2 linked regions of the Prochlorococcus marinus str. MIT 0918 genome follow. The protein of the gene in region 1 interacts with the protein of each later gene in a pairwise test. Links are inferred from orthologs where the notes say so. Each region holds a gene or a part of one and is shown on either strand. Other genes may lie near its edges.

The links.
Region 2: the proteins of O5636_RS06445 (region 1) and def interact in binary tests that used the Escherichia coli proteins (3 or more experiments, as listed by UniProt). The link is inferred for Prochlorococcus marinus str. MIT 0918 from one-to-one orthologs.

Annotation. Positions count from the first base shown.
Region 1 is NZ_CP114780.1:1,164,756-1,171,022, forward strand. What follows is about bases 2,289-5,082. They hold O5636_RS06445 (aspartate-semialdehyde dehydrogenase), read right to left. Parts: upstream 4,303-5,082; coding sequence 3,274-4,302; downstream 2,289-3,273. Other genes in these bases: dapA (4-hydroxy-tetrahydrodipicolinate synthase), read right to left, coding at 2,366-3,274; tig (trigger factor), read left to right, coding at 4,452-5,082. Also shown: tRNA lysidine(34) synthetase TilS, read left to right, coding at 1-323; O5636_RS06435 (ribonuclease J), read right to left, coding at 328-2,286; more of tig, read left to right, coding at 5,083-5,870; ATP-dependent Clp endopeptidase proteolytic subunit ClpP, read left to right, coding at 5,928-6,267.
Region 2 is NZ_CP114780.1:1,346,519-1,352,858, forward strand. The notes cover bases 1-2,867. They hold def (peptide deformylase), read right to left. Parts: upstream 1,804-2,867; coding sequence 1,198-1,803; downstream 1-1,197. Other genes in these bases: O5636_RS07270 (ABC transporter ATP-binding protein/permease), read right to left, coding at 1-573; O5636_RS07275 (histidine triad nucleotide-binding protein), read right to left, coding at 707-1,048; O5636_RS07285 (alpha/beta hydrolase family protein), read left to right, coding at 1,865-2,867. Also shown: more of O5636_RS07285, read left to right, coding at 2,868-3,826; O5636_RS07290 (SufS family cysteine desulfurase), read right to left, coding at 3,823-5,076; Fe-S cluster assembly protein SufD, read right to left, coding at 5,090-6,274; Fe-S cluster assembly ATPase SufC, read right to left, coding at 6,274-6,340. UniProt on the Escherichia coli protein: Removes the formyl group from the N-terminal Met of newly synthesized proteins. Requires at least a dipeptide for an efficient rate of reaction. N-terminal L-methionine is a prerequisite for activity but the enzyme has broad specificity at other positions.

The sequences.
Region 1 (6,267 bases):
CACAACTTGCCGATAGATTATCAAATATTAATCATGATCAAAATGATTTAACTAGTCTTGCCATTGAAGCAGTAAAAAACTCAAATGGAATAAATCGAAAAAAAATTATGAATCTTTCCAAAACTGCACGCGCAACTCTCTTAGCAAAATGGATCAAAGAAAACAAAATCAATTCTTTATCCGCAAATCAATTGCTAGAGTTAAGTGAAAAGGTTTCAAAAAACAAACAGCCAGGTAGTATTCAAATTTCTGAAAAATGTCAAATAGAATGGTGTAAAGAATCAATAAACATATCAAATAAGTCTTCGGTTTCTAATAAATAATTAATCAAATACCAGCTGATCGACGGCGCCTAGTCCGTCCAACTGGCTCCTCAGTTTGATTAGGTAAATTCTCTCTTTTGGCTGAAACAGATGAAACTAATTCTGATTCATTTTTTTTTATTGTATTAGCTTGCTTATTGCTTGAAGAATTTGATTTTTGAGAAATTGACTGACTATTGACTTCTTCATCAGCTCTACCTTTGTACGCTGGCGTTCCACTAGGTGCAGGTTGAACTAAGCAAAGTATTAGAGGCTCTACTTGAAATTCTCTTCGCATTCGTCTTGCTATGCCAGATTCCACTTCTCTTTGAAATCCAATCCAATCAACTTCAACAGAATTAGCACTAACTTGTCTGGATAATTGCTTCCAGCGATTCTGCAATACCCATATAATCTCTTTTTCAGTCCAAAGAGACATCTTTCTAGGTTCTGCACTAGTAACAACTCCTCTCAAGTTGACTCGTGGTGGAGCAACCATCGCACCATCGGTACTAACTGCTACAAGCAAAGTAATAACGCCATCTTCGGCTAATTGTTGTCTTTCTTTTAAAACTCTTGCATCTACAATTCCATTTCTAGAAGCATCTAAAAGCTCTATACCAGCTTTCACTGATTGCCCCCTGGACATAGAATCTTGAGTTAATTGAACTACATCACCATTCTCAAGAATCAAAATATTGTTTTCTGGAACACCCATCGTTTGAGCACTTTTGCTATGGCAAATGAGCATGCGGTGTTCTCCATGAACTGGAACAAAATATTTTGGCTTAGTTAAAGCCAGCATTAATTTCTGATCTTCTTGAAAACCATGACCAGAAACATGAATTCCTTCCCCTTTTCCATAAACTACATTTGCACCAAGCTTCATTAAGCGATCAATTGTGTTTACAACTGAGATTGTATTCCCTGGGATAGGACTAGCTGAAAAGATAATTGTATCAGTAGTTTTCACTTGGACATGTTGATGCTCTCCTCGCGAAATTCGACTTAAAGCCGCTAATGGCTCGCCTTGACTACCTGTCATTAAAAGCAATGTCTCTCGATCTGGCATATCTCGAATTTGTTTTATTGGAACAAATAACTCATCAGGAGCCTTCATATATCCAATTTCTCTTGCTTTGGCTATGACATTCAACATCGATCTACCTAGCAAGCCAACCTTACGACCATGTTTAAGGGCAAGCTCCAAAATCATTGCTACACGATGAATGGAACTTGCAAATGTTGTAATAATTACTCTTCCCTGTGCATCTGAAATATGTCGTTCTAAAGCAGGAAATACAGTGCGTTCTGAAGGGCACCATCCAGGAACTTCAGCATTCGTAGAGTCACTAAAAAGACATAACACTCCTTCTTTCCCATAATGAGCAAGACGTGAGAGATCAAAATGTTCTCCATCAACAGGAGTATGATCAAATTTAAAATCTCCAGTAAAAATTATTGTTCCAACTGGGGTTTGAATTGCTAAAGAAAAGCTATCAGCCATAGAGTGAGTATTTCGAATAAACTCAACTGAAAAAGATTGACCTACTTTGACCACATCTCTAGGTCCAACCGTATGAATAGTTGTCCTGTCCGATACACCAGCTTCTTCCATTTTCCCCTGAAGCATTGACATCGCTAAGCGAGGGCCATAAATGACTGGGATGTTGAAATGCTTAAGGTGATGTGAAATTCCACCAATATGATCTTCATGTCCATGAGTAACAATCATTCCTCGAATTCGGTGCTGATTTTCACGTAAATAACTCGTATCAGGCATTACAACATTGACTCCATGCATCCCGTCACTAGGAAAAGCTAAACCTGCGTCAACAAGCATTAGCTCATCACCAAATTCAAAAACACATGTATTCTTTCCAATTTCATGAAGACCACCTAATGGAATTACTTTCAAGGTTGGTTTCTGAATATTGGATTGTTGCGAAATGCTCCTTGAAGGATTTGTAGAACTCATCGTCATTGGAAAACTATGTAAAAAAACAAACTGGATTGGTTAATGAGATCAGGCTCTCAAAAAAGCCAATTGCTAAAACAACTTTTTAGGTTGAACGCAAGGCTGAAATGATTGTCATAAGTTCTTGTTTCATTTGATTATTTAAAGGAGTTAAAGGACTTCGAGGAGCGCCAACAGGCCATCCAATTAATTCAAGGGCTGCTTTAACAGGGATAGGATTTGTTTTAGCAAATAAAGCTTTAAAAAGAGGTTGTAATTGTTCGTGATGCTCAATAGCAAGACTACATTGTCCTGTGAGATATGCCTCAATTATCATTTTTATACTTTGACCAACAATATGACTAGCCACACTTACTACTCCTACAGCACCCACAGATAACATTGGCAGGAGAAGAGCATCATCCCCACTGTAAATAGCTAATTTCGAACCACATAGGATCCTTAAATCAGTAACTTCATTGATATTGCCGCTAGCAGCTTTAAAACTAATAATATTCTCACAATCAAGCAATCTTTCTACTGTAGAAGGAGCTAGTGAACAACCAGTTCTACTAGGTATGTTGTACAACATCAAAGGCAAATCTGAAGCTGCATGAGCAATGTCCCTGAAATGCGCTTCAAGGCCTTCTTGGGGCGGTTTATTGTAATAAGGAACAACTACTAAAGCACCATCAGCGCCAGCGTCAGCAGCTTTTACTGTTGCTTCAATAGCTTCTGAAGTGCTGTTACTGCCAGTACCAGCAAGAACTTTAATATCTTCACCAACAGCATTTTTGACAGTTTCCAGTAATTGATATTGTTCCTCCCAACTAAGTGTGGGGGACTCACCTGTAGTTCCACAAACAACAAGTCCATCTGACCCTTGATCTACTAAAAACGAAGCAAGTCGAGCTGCTAAATCAAAGTCAACAGAACCATCTTGATCAAATGGAGTCACCATTGCTGTTAACAAGCGTCCAAACGGAACAAAAGCTGGATCACAGGAAGTGTTTATCATTTTCGTATGAAAAGTTCAGCAATTTGGATCGCATTTAATGCAGCACCTTTGCGAATTTGATCACCACAAAGCCACAACTCTAAAGCGTTAGGATTACTCAAATCTTGGCGAATCCTTCCTACAGCAATAGCATCTTTACCTGTCACGTCAATTGGCATAGGGAATCTATTTGAACCGATATCTTCTAACAATTCAACTCCAGCAGAGTCTTTCAGAATTTCTCGTGCATCTTGCAACGGAAAAGGCTCTGTAAATTCAATGTTAACTGATTCAGAATGAGCTCTTAAGACAGGGACTCTTACACAAGTTGCAGTTAGAGAAAGATTAGGCTGACTCATAATCTTTCTAGTTTCATTAATCATTTTCATCTCTTCTTCACAATAATTATTTGACTGAAGAGGTGAATTATGTAGGAAAAGATTAAACGCAAGTGAATAGGGTAAGACTTGACTAATAGCATCTTTTCCATCTAACACATCTTGACTTAATCTTTTCAACTCATCCATAGCTCTAGTCCCTGCCCCACTGGCTGACTGGTAAGTTGAAACTACCACTCTTTTTATGGGTAATTTTGAGGCTAATGGGGCTAAAACCAAAGATAATAAAATCGTAGTGCAATTTGGATTTGCAATTAAACCTTTATGAGAAAAGGCGTCATTAGGGTTAACTTCTGGAACAACTAAGGGAACATCAACATCCATCCTGAATGCATTGGAATTATCAATTATAAGAGCTCCTAATGAATTAATCTCTGTTCTCCATTTACGAGATACAGATCCACCAGCAGAAGCTAATACCAAATCAACATTTTCAAATTTATTTCGTGAAACCTCTTCAACTCTTAACTCAGTGCCTTTCCATATTTGAGTTTGACCAGCAGATCTTTTCGAAGCCAATAAACGCAATTCTTTAAGAGGAAAAGACCGTTCTTCAAGAATTTTCAATATTTCAATTCCTACTGCTCCTGTGGATCCAAGAACAGCAACAGTCAAAGGTCGATCAAAAAAAGGTTTTTGAAAAGTCAAACTAGAAAAACAAAATAGTTTAGAAAGAATGAGATCTATCTAATTTAGAAAAAATGTCCAAAAATAGATAAAAGACAAATAGCTTTGGATAGATGGCCTTACTCTTATTTAGTGTAATAGGCCAATGAGCCAAGATTTTTATCTAACCAATGAGTAATTCTCAATTAAAAATAAAAACCAAACCCCTCCCTAATAGTCGTTTAGCAATTGAACTTGAGGTTCCTGCGAAACAATGCAAAGCAAGCTACGAAGAGGCACTATCCACATTATGTAGATCAGCCAATATACCAGGTTTCCGCAAAGGAAAAGTACCAAAGGCAGTTATTCTTCAACAAGTTGGTGCTATGAGAATCCAAGCGTCAGCATTGGAAAAACTTTTAGAAAAAGTATGGAAACAAGCTCTAGACGAAGAATCAATTAAACCACTCTGTGATCCAGAACTAGCTAATGGATTTGACAAAGTCTTAGAAAACTTTAATCCTGAAAAAGCATTGTCTATTACCTTAGAAACAGATATCTCACCTACACCGAAATTAAAAACTACTAAAGGTTTAACTGCAGAAGTAGAACCAATTAAATTCAACACCAACAAAGTTGATGAGCTTATAGAACAATCAAGAAAACAATTAGCAACTGTTGTTCCAATTGATAACAGAGCTGCAAGTCATGGAGATATTGCTGTAGTGAGTTTTAAAGGTACTTTTGTCGATGATGGCAGTGAAATAGAAGGAGGGAGTGGAGAGGCTATGGAGATCGAATTAGAAGAAGGGAAAATGATCCCTGGGTTTATAGAAGGAATTTATGGCATGAAAATCAATGATAAAAAAAGTTTAGAATGCATCTTCCCAAAGGAATATCAAGATGAAAAAGCGAAGGGAAGAAAAGCCAAATTTGATATTGAATTAAAAGATCTAAAAACTCGTGAACTACCAGATCTGAATGATGCTTTTGCAAAACAAGCAGGTGATAAAGAAACCATGTTAGAGCTAAGAAATGATCTTACAGAACGTCTGAAAAAAGATAATGAAAACTTAAATCAAAAAAAACGTCAGGAATCAATATTAAATAGCTTAGTGGAACAATTAGAAGTTGAACTACCAAAATCGTTAATTGATCAAGAAGTAAGAAATTTAATTGAAAAAACAGCTAGAAATTTTGCTGATCAAGGTATTGATGTTAAATCAACATTTACTCAAGAAGTTGTTAATTCTCTTATGGAATCTTCCAGACCTGAAGCTGAAGCCAATTTAAGGAATAGTTTTGCACTGAATGCGTTAGCTGATGCTGAAAATATTGAAGTAGAGCCTCAAGAGCTTGAAAATAAATTAGAAGAAATAAAAAAAGAACTTGCATCTCAATCAAATATTGACCAAGACAAATTACGTACCATTGTTGCTGATGATCTACTTCAAGAGAAATTATTTAAATGGCTAGAAAAACACAATACGATTATTGAAAAAAAACCAAAAAATAAATCAACCAAGTCAGAGAAAAAGTCAACAGAAAAGAAAACACCAAAAAAATCTCAAAAAACAAACACAAACAATGGGAAAACAACTAAAGATTAAAGCGAATCATAAAATCTAATTATAGGATTATTTAAATAACAGCCTGGAACCATCAAGGTGATTAACACACACTGCGCACATCCTATTCAAAACATATGGAAAAGCGACCGACCCAGTTCAGGCCCAGGAGTTCTGCCAACAGTCATTGAACAATCAGGGCGAGGAGATAGAGCATTTGATATCTATTCAAGGCTTCTTCGTGAAAGAATTATCTTTCTTGGAACTGACGTAAATGATCAAGTAGCAGATGCATTAGTTGCGCAAATGCTGTTTCTTGAAGCTGAAGACCCTGAAAAAGATATTCAGCTATATATCAATTCTCCTGGGGGATCAGTAACTGCAGGTCTGGCTATCTATGACACTATGCAGCAAGTAACTCCTGATGTAGTTACCATTT
Region 2 (6,340 bases), 180 kb from region 1 along the record:
AATAATGCCAAGTTTATAAGTAAAAAATATTTGAGAGACCCGAATGGGTAATGCTATAGCAAAGCAACAAGCATAGATTCCTAAAATTCTATAAAATCCTGTCTCTTGTTTTTCTACTAAAGCATTTGTTAAATCTCTAGCTATAAAACCAATACCAGCATTTATTCCATTTACAGCTAAAAGCATTAATACAATTACACCTAATAGAACCCAATGAACCCATCTTTTATTTCTTAATTGATGTCTAAAGTTGAAAAAATTTAAGCTTCCAATAAGAAAGATCCCTATAAAGAAAACCCCCCACCAACTTTCCCATATAAATTCAACTGTTCCAACGACTCCTCCAAAATATTTTTCTAACAGAATGGGTTGTAGTCTTTCAAAGATTTGTATTAAAGTAGTTAAAAAAAACAGTACTAGGCCACCCACACAAAATAGTAATGAAATTAGAAGCCATATAAAATTCCATCCACTGCTTTGTTCAAGTGGTAGAAAAAAAGGCTGAGCTAATTTTCTTAAACTTGTTAGCTGATCTTGAAACCTTTTATTATTAGCAATAGTTTTTTCATTCATAGCAATACCATAAGCTTTTATTTATGCAAAAATACAATAGATCCAATTATATTGTTAATAGCCAGATTAATCTGAAAAAGCTTCAAATTCTCATCAAATTCTCTGATCATTAGTTTATTTTGTAACGCTAGAATTATCCAGGAGGCCAAGTTAATTTTCTTCCTCCAATTACATGTATATGCAAGTGAAAGACGGTTTGACCAGCTTCAGAACCTGTATTAATAATTGTTCGCCAATCTTTTAAACCTTCTTGTTGAGCTATTTGTGCAGAAACTAGCAGTAAATGACCAAGCATTTCTTTGTCTTCCACTTCTGCATCCTTAATACTCTTTAGAGGCTTTCTAGGGATAATTAGTATATGAACAGGTGCTTGTGGTTGAATATCGCGAAATGCTAGGCATTGTTCATCGCTATAAACCTCATCACAAGGTATTTCTCCTTTGATAATTTGGCTGAAAACTGTTTCTTGGGTCATAATTGAATGTTGCTTTTCTTTCTAAGATTCTAACGTGAATAGTGATTAATTAACTTTGTAATTAAGAACCATATTTGTTAATTTTAATTATTAAAAATTTTCATTATGAAATTATTAATAGCCATTTAAATCATTCAAACTAGTTTATTTTATGTTATTGCTAAAACATCTTTTTCATTAAATCCATTTTCTTTCAGTTCTTGTTTAAGGTCTTGACTATTAGTAACTCTATCAACAAAAAGTACACCGTTTAAATGGTCCATTTCATGTTGAATACATCTTGATAATAGGCCGTCCGTATTTAGTTTTTTTGGCCGCCCCATTTCATCCCTGTAATTCACTTTTATTGATGAAGGCCTAATAACATTTAAATATACTCCTGGAATACTTAAACAACCTTCCTCATAAGTATCTATTGATGCGCTAAAATCGGTTATTTCAGGATTAATGAATACCATTGGAGGAGAAGTTGAGTCTTCAATGTCTAAATCAATAACTAATAATTGCTGTTGAATTCCTATTTGAGGTGCAGCAAGCCCAATACCTTTGGCAGAATACATGCTATGTAGCATTTTTTTTACCAATTCTCTAACGCTTGAGTCTACTTTGCTAATTCGCTGAGCATTTTGCCGAAGGGCAGAATTTCCAAGAGTGTGGATTTGCAGTTCAGGTTTATCTATTGGCTTCTTTGATATAGCAAGAGAAGTCCTCTTCTTTTCAGCATTAATAGCAAGTTGTGTAAAACTTCTAGCCAAGGAGGATTGATTTCAAGATGATTTATTTTACCTATTTTAGGAACTATTAGAAAATTTTCGTATGACATTCAGAGATAAACAAGTTTCTAACAGTGAAATAATTCACAATCATCCATTAAATGCTGCAAGTGTGGTTAGTTGTTCTCCAAAGCCTAAAGAACCTAAAATTTTAGGTAAATGGGTAGTTTGGCAAGAGCAAAGAACTAATGACTCAGGTCGAACAACAGTTCTCGCAAGACCTTGGGGTCAACTTGGCGTTACCCCGCAAGAGTTAACACCTTCTCCTTGGAATATAAGAAGTCGAGTTCATGGCTATGGTGGTGGTGCTTTGGCAGCTGCCTGTTATTTAGATAGGTTGCTTTTAGTTTGGGTAGAAGATTCTACTGGGTGTTTATGGTCACAAATATGGGAAGGAATTAATGATATCTCTCCATTTAATGACTCTCAATTAATTCCGATTAATGAGCCATTATGTATTTCAAAAAAAGATCAATCATTCTTTGGAGATGGTTTAATTGATCTAAAAAGGATGCTTTGGTTAGGGTTGATGGAAAGAGAAGGAAGAGATTATTTAGTGACTTTATCTTTGGAAAAAGAATTTCAGAATCCAAGAATTATATATGAAGCATTGGGATTTTTAGGATATCCAAAGTTAAGTCCTGACAACATGCAATTAGCATGGGTGGAGTGGAAAGAACCTTTTATGCCTTGGGATCAAAGTGATCTGATGGCAGCTTCTTTATCAAAGTCAGGAGATTTTAATTTAATCAAATCATTGATTAAAAGTTCATCTTCAAATCCCTTATCAGTTTTTCAACCAATTTGGTTGGATAATTATCATTTATTAGTCTCTGATGATAGTAATGGATGGTGGAATCTAAAGTTATTAAAGGTAGATATTATTAATGAATTAATTGAGAAATACAAAAAGACTTGGGATGTAAAAGCTGAAACTGCTATGCCTCAATGGGTTGCAGGAATGTCGACAATATCTTGTTCTGATGGTCTAATTTTAGCTTTAAGTTGTAAGGAATCTCAATGGAATCTTAATTTTATGCAGCCAAACGGAACTGTTGAAAAAATTAATTTACCTTTTGATGATCTTGCATATTTGGATGTTAATCAAGGTAGGGGAGTTATGGTTGCTAGTAATTCTTTCCAAGAACCGATTATTTTGGAAGTTGATTTAACTAATAAGAATTGGAATCATCAATTAAAAAGTAGACCTATAGCTTTAGTGGATAATCAAATTAGTGTAGGAGAATCTATTTGGTTTAAAGGTTATAACTCAAAATTGACTCATGCTTGGTTTTATCCACCATCTCGAGAGATTTCTGAAAAGAAACCGCTATTACTTAAAATTCATAGTGGTCCCACAGCAATGGCCTCTAGAGGGTTAAATTTATCTATTCAATTTTGGACTTCTAGAGGCTGGTCAGTTTTAGATGTAAATTATGGAGGATCCACTGGATTTGGGAGATGTTATCGTGATCGTCTAAAAGCAGAATGGGGTAGAACAGATGTTTTTGATTGTTATTTAGCAACGATGGAACTCATACGTTTAGGTAAAGTAGATAAAGAATATATTGCGATTGAAGGTTCTAGCGCAGGAGGTTTTACAGCTTTAAGTTGTTTATCCTTGTTCCCTATTTTCAAAGCAGCTTCATGTAAATACCCTGTTAGTGATTTATTAGCCATGCAAAAATCAACCCATCGCTTTGAGGAGAATTATTTAGATTATTTATTAGGTACTTTTTCAGTCAATAATAAGGAATACAAAAGTCGTTCTCCAATTAATAATATTGATCAAATTAATAGTCCAGTTATTATCTTCCATGGTTTAGAAGATAAGGTTATTCAATTAGATCAGATAACTAATTTTTCTCTTAAGCTAAAAAGAAAAAGTGTTCCTGTTGAACTTCATACTTTTCCAAACGAAGGACATGGTTTTAAAGAAGCATCTAGTAATATTAAGGTTCTAACTCTTACTGAAAAATTCTTTGTTAATCATTTAGGAATTTAAGAATGTTTTCTTAACAATGAAATCGAATTAACAAGTTCTTTAGAAAATAAATCTATTTCTTTTTTCGTTGTTGTAAAGCTAAGACTAGCACGAGCAGATGAATTTAAACCATAATATTTATGCAGAGGTTGGCAACAGTGGTGTCCACTTCTAATACAAATATTATTAAGATCTAGCAACTCAGATAAATCATTTGAATGTATACCATCTATAGAAAAAGTTACTAATGAGCCTCTATTTTCTTGTTGAATTGGTGATGGACCTAAAATTTTAATACCCTCGATTTTTTCCAACTTGTTAAAAAGATATTCAGTTAGTTCTTTTTCATAAGCACTAATATTCTTTAAACCTATGTTTTGAAGATACTTAATAGCTTCGCCCATTGCAATTGCTTCTCCAATCGCCGGTGTCCCTGCTTCAAATTTAAATGGTAAGTCTGCCCAGTTGCTTTTATAAAGGGAAACATCTTGGATCATTTCTCCACCACCTAGGAAAGGTGGCATTATTTCTAATATTTCTTCTCGCGCCCACAAGAAACCACAACCAGTTGGGCCACAAATTTTATGGGAAGATCCAGCTAAAAAATCTATATTTAATTCATTGATATTTATTTCTTTATGTGCGAGACTTTGACATGCATCAAGTAATACTAATGCTCCTGCACTGTGAGCAATTTCAGTAATTGTTTGAATAGGATTACAGGTTCCTAGTGTATTACTTATATGAAGTAAACTTACCAGACGAGTTTTTTCATTGATTTTAAGACGTAAATCATTAATATCTAGCTCTCCAGTATCTGTTAGTCCTATATAACTAAGTTTGCACTTTTTCTTTTCTGCAAGAATTTGCCATGGAACAATATTGCTATGGTGTTCCATTAAAGTAATTAAGATTTCATCGCCTTCTTTTAGTTGTGAGCTTCCCCAAGAGTTTGCTACTAGATTTATAGCTTCTGTTGCATTACGTGTGAAAATAATTTCTCTATTGGATTTTGCTTGAATGAAGTCAGATGTTATTTGCCTAGCTTCTTCAAAAGCTTCAGTAGCTTTAGCACTTAATTGATGTGCTCCTCGATGAACATTTGCATTTTCATATTGGTAATAATGTATTAATTTATCAATTACTTGTTTTGGCTTTTGACTGGTTGCGGCATGATCTAAATAAATTAAATTTGTCTGTAGATTATTGATATCTGAAAAAAGAGCAAAATCTTTTCTGGTTATTTCTGCTAAATTATTTTTTTGATTCATGTTAATTGTATTGCTATAAATTATTATCTAGAAAAGAAAATCTTTCAATTTTAAAAGGAAGATCTTTGATGATTTCTTCGCAGAAACCTGTAATTAGTAGTTCCTGTGCTTCATTACATTTAATACCTCTACTTTGTAAATAAAAAAGTTCTTCTTGTTCTAATTGGCTAACTGTTGCACCATGACTACATTGCACATCATCAGCAATGATTTTCAATTGAGGACTAGTGTCAATTTTAGCTGTTGAGGATAGTAAAAGATTTTTACTTAATTGTGATGCTTCTGTTTTCTGTGCTATTTCAGGAACGTCAATTAATCCATGAAAAATAGAGTGTGCCCTGTCACTTGAAATAGCCTTTTGTGTTTGATTAACAGACCCATTAGGACCATTAAATTTAATAAATGAATAAGTAGATAGTTGTTCACTATTATTGGCAAGTTGTAATCCTTTAATATCACTTTTTGCATTACCTTTAATTTGAATTATATGTTCTTCTATGCGACTTAATTGCCAACCTTCTTGAAAACAAGTTAATTTATAACTACTTTTTTCATTTTGCTCAACTGATATTGTTGCTAGTAATTTTGATAAGCTTTTGCCAATAGCAATTACCCTATGATTAACTTTTGCATTTTTTTCAACAAAAATTTCTATTAAGTGACTATGAGAAGATCCTTTCTCTCCTTCTAAATGTTCTGTAATATCAATGGAAGCTCCTTCTTCGATTATTAATATTATTCTTGATGAACTTAATAATTCTTGCGAATCTTTGATTATTACTTCCAATGATGACTTTGTACCTTTCTTTATCTTTAGTCCAATTATATTATTTGCCGTAGCTTCATTGATATTCTTGAGAAAATCATGGTCTGAATTTTCTATTAGAGATTTCTTATTGTATAAGATTTGCTTAATTTCTAGTGGTTCTAACTGTTCAATATTTTGGGGCTTTTGATCTAACTTATTTGAGATCTCTTGTGAATCTAATTTAATTTCAATGAACTGACCTTGAGGGTTTAAAGGCACATTAAATAGCTCTTTAAGATTTTCTCTATTGGTTAATCTCCACCCTTCAAGTTTTTTCTTTGGTAGTCCATGTTTTTTGAGTAAATCTTTAGCTTGATCTTGTATTTGTTTTAAATAACCATCATTATCAGGCAGGGTGTCCAGCCATATTTCAAACATGTTGGTTTTCATTATTCGGTCCTATTATTTTCAAATTCTTCATAACCTTTGCTTTCTAGTTCTATTGCTAATTCTTTT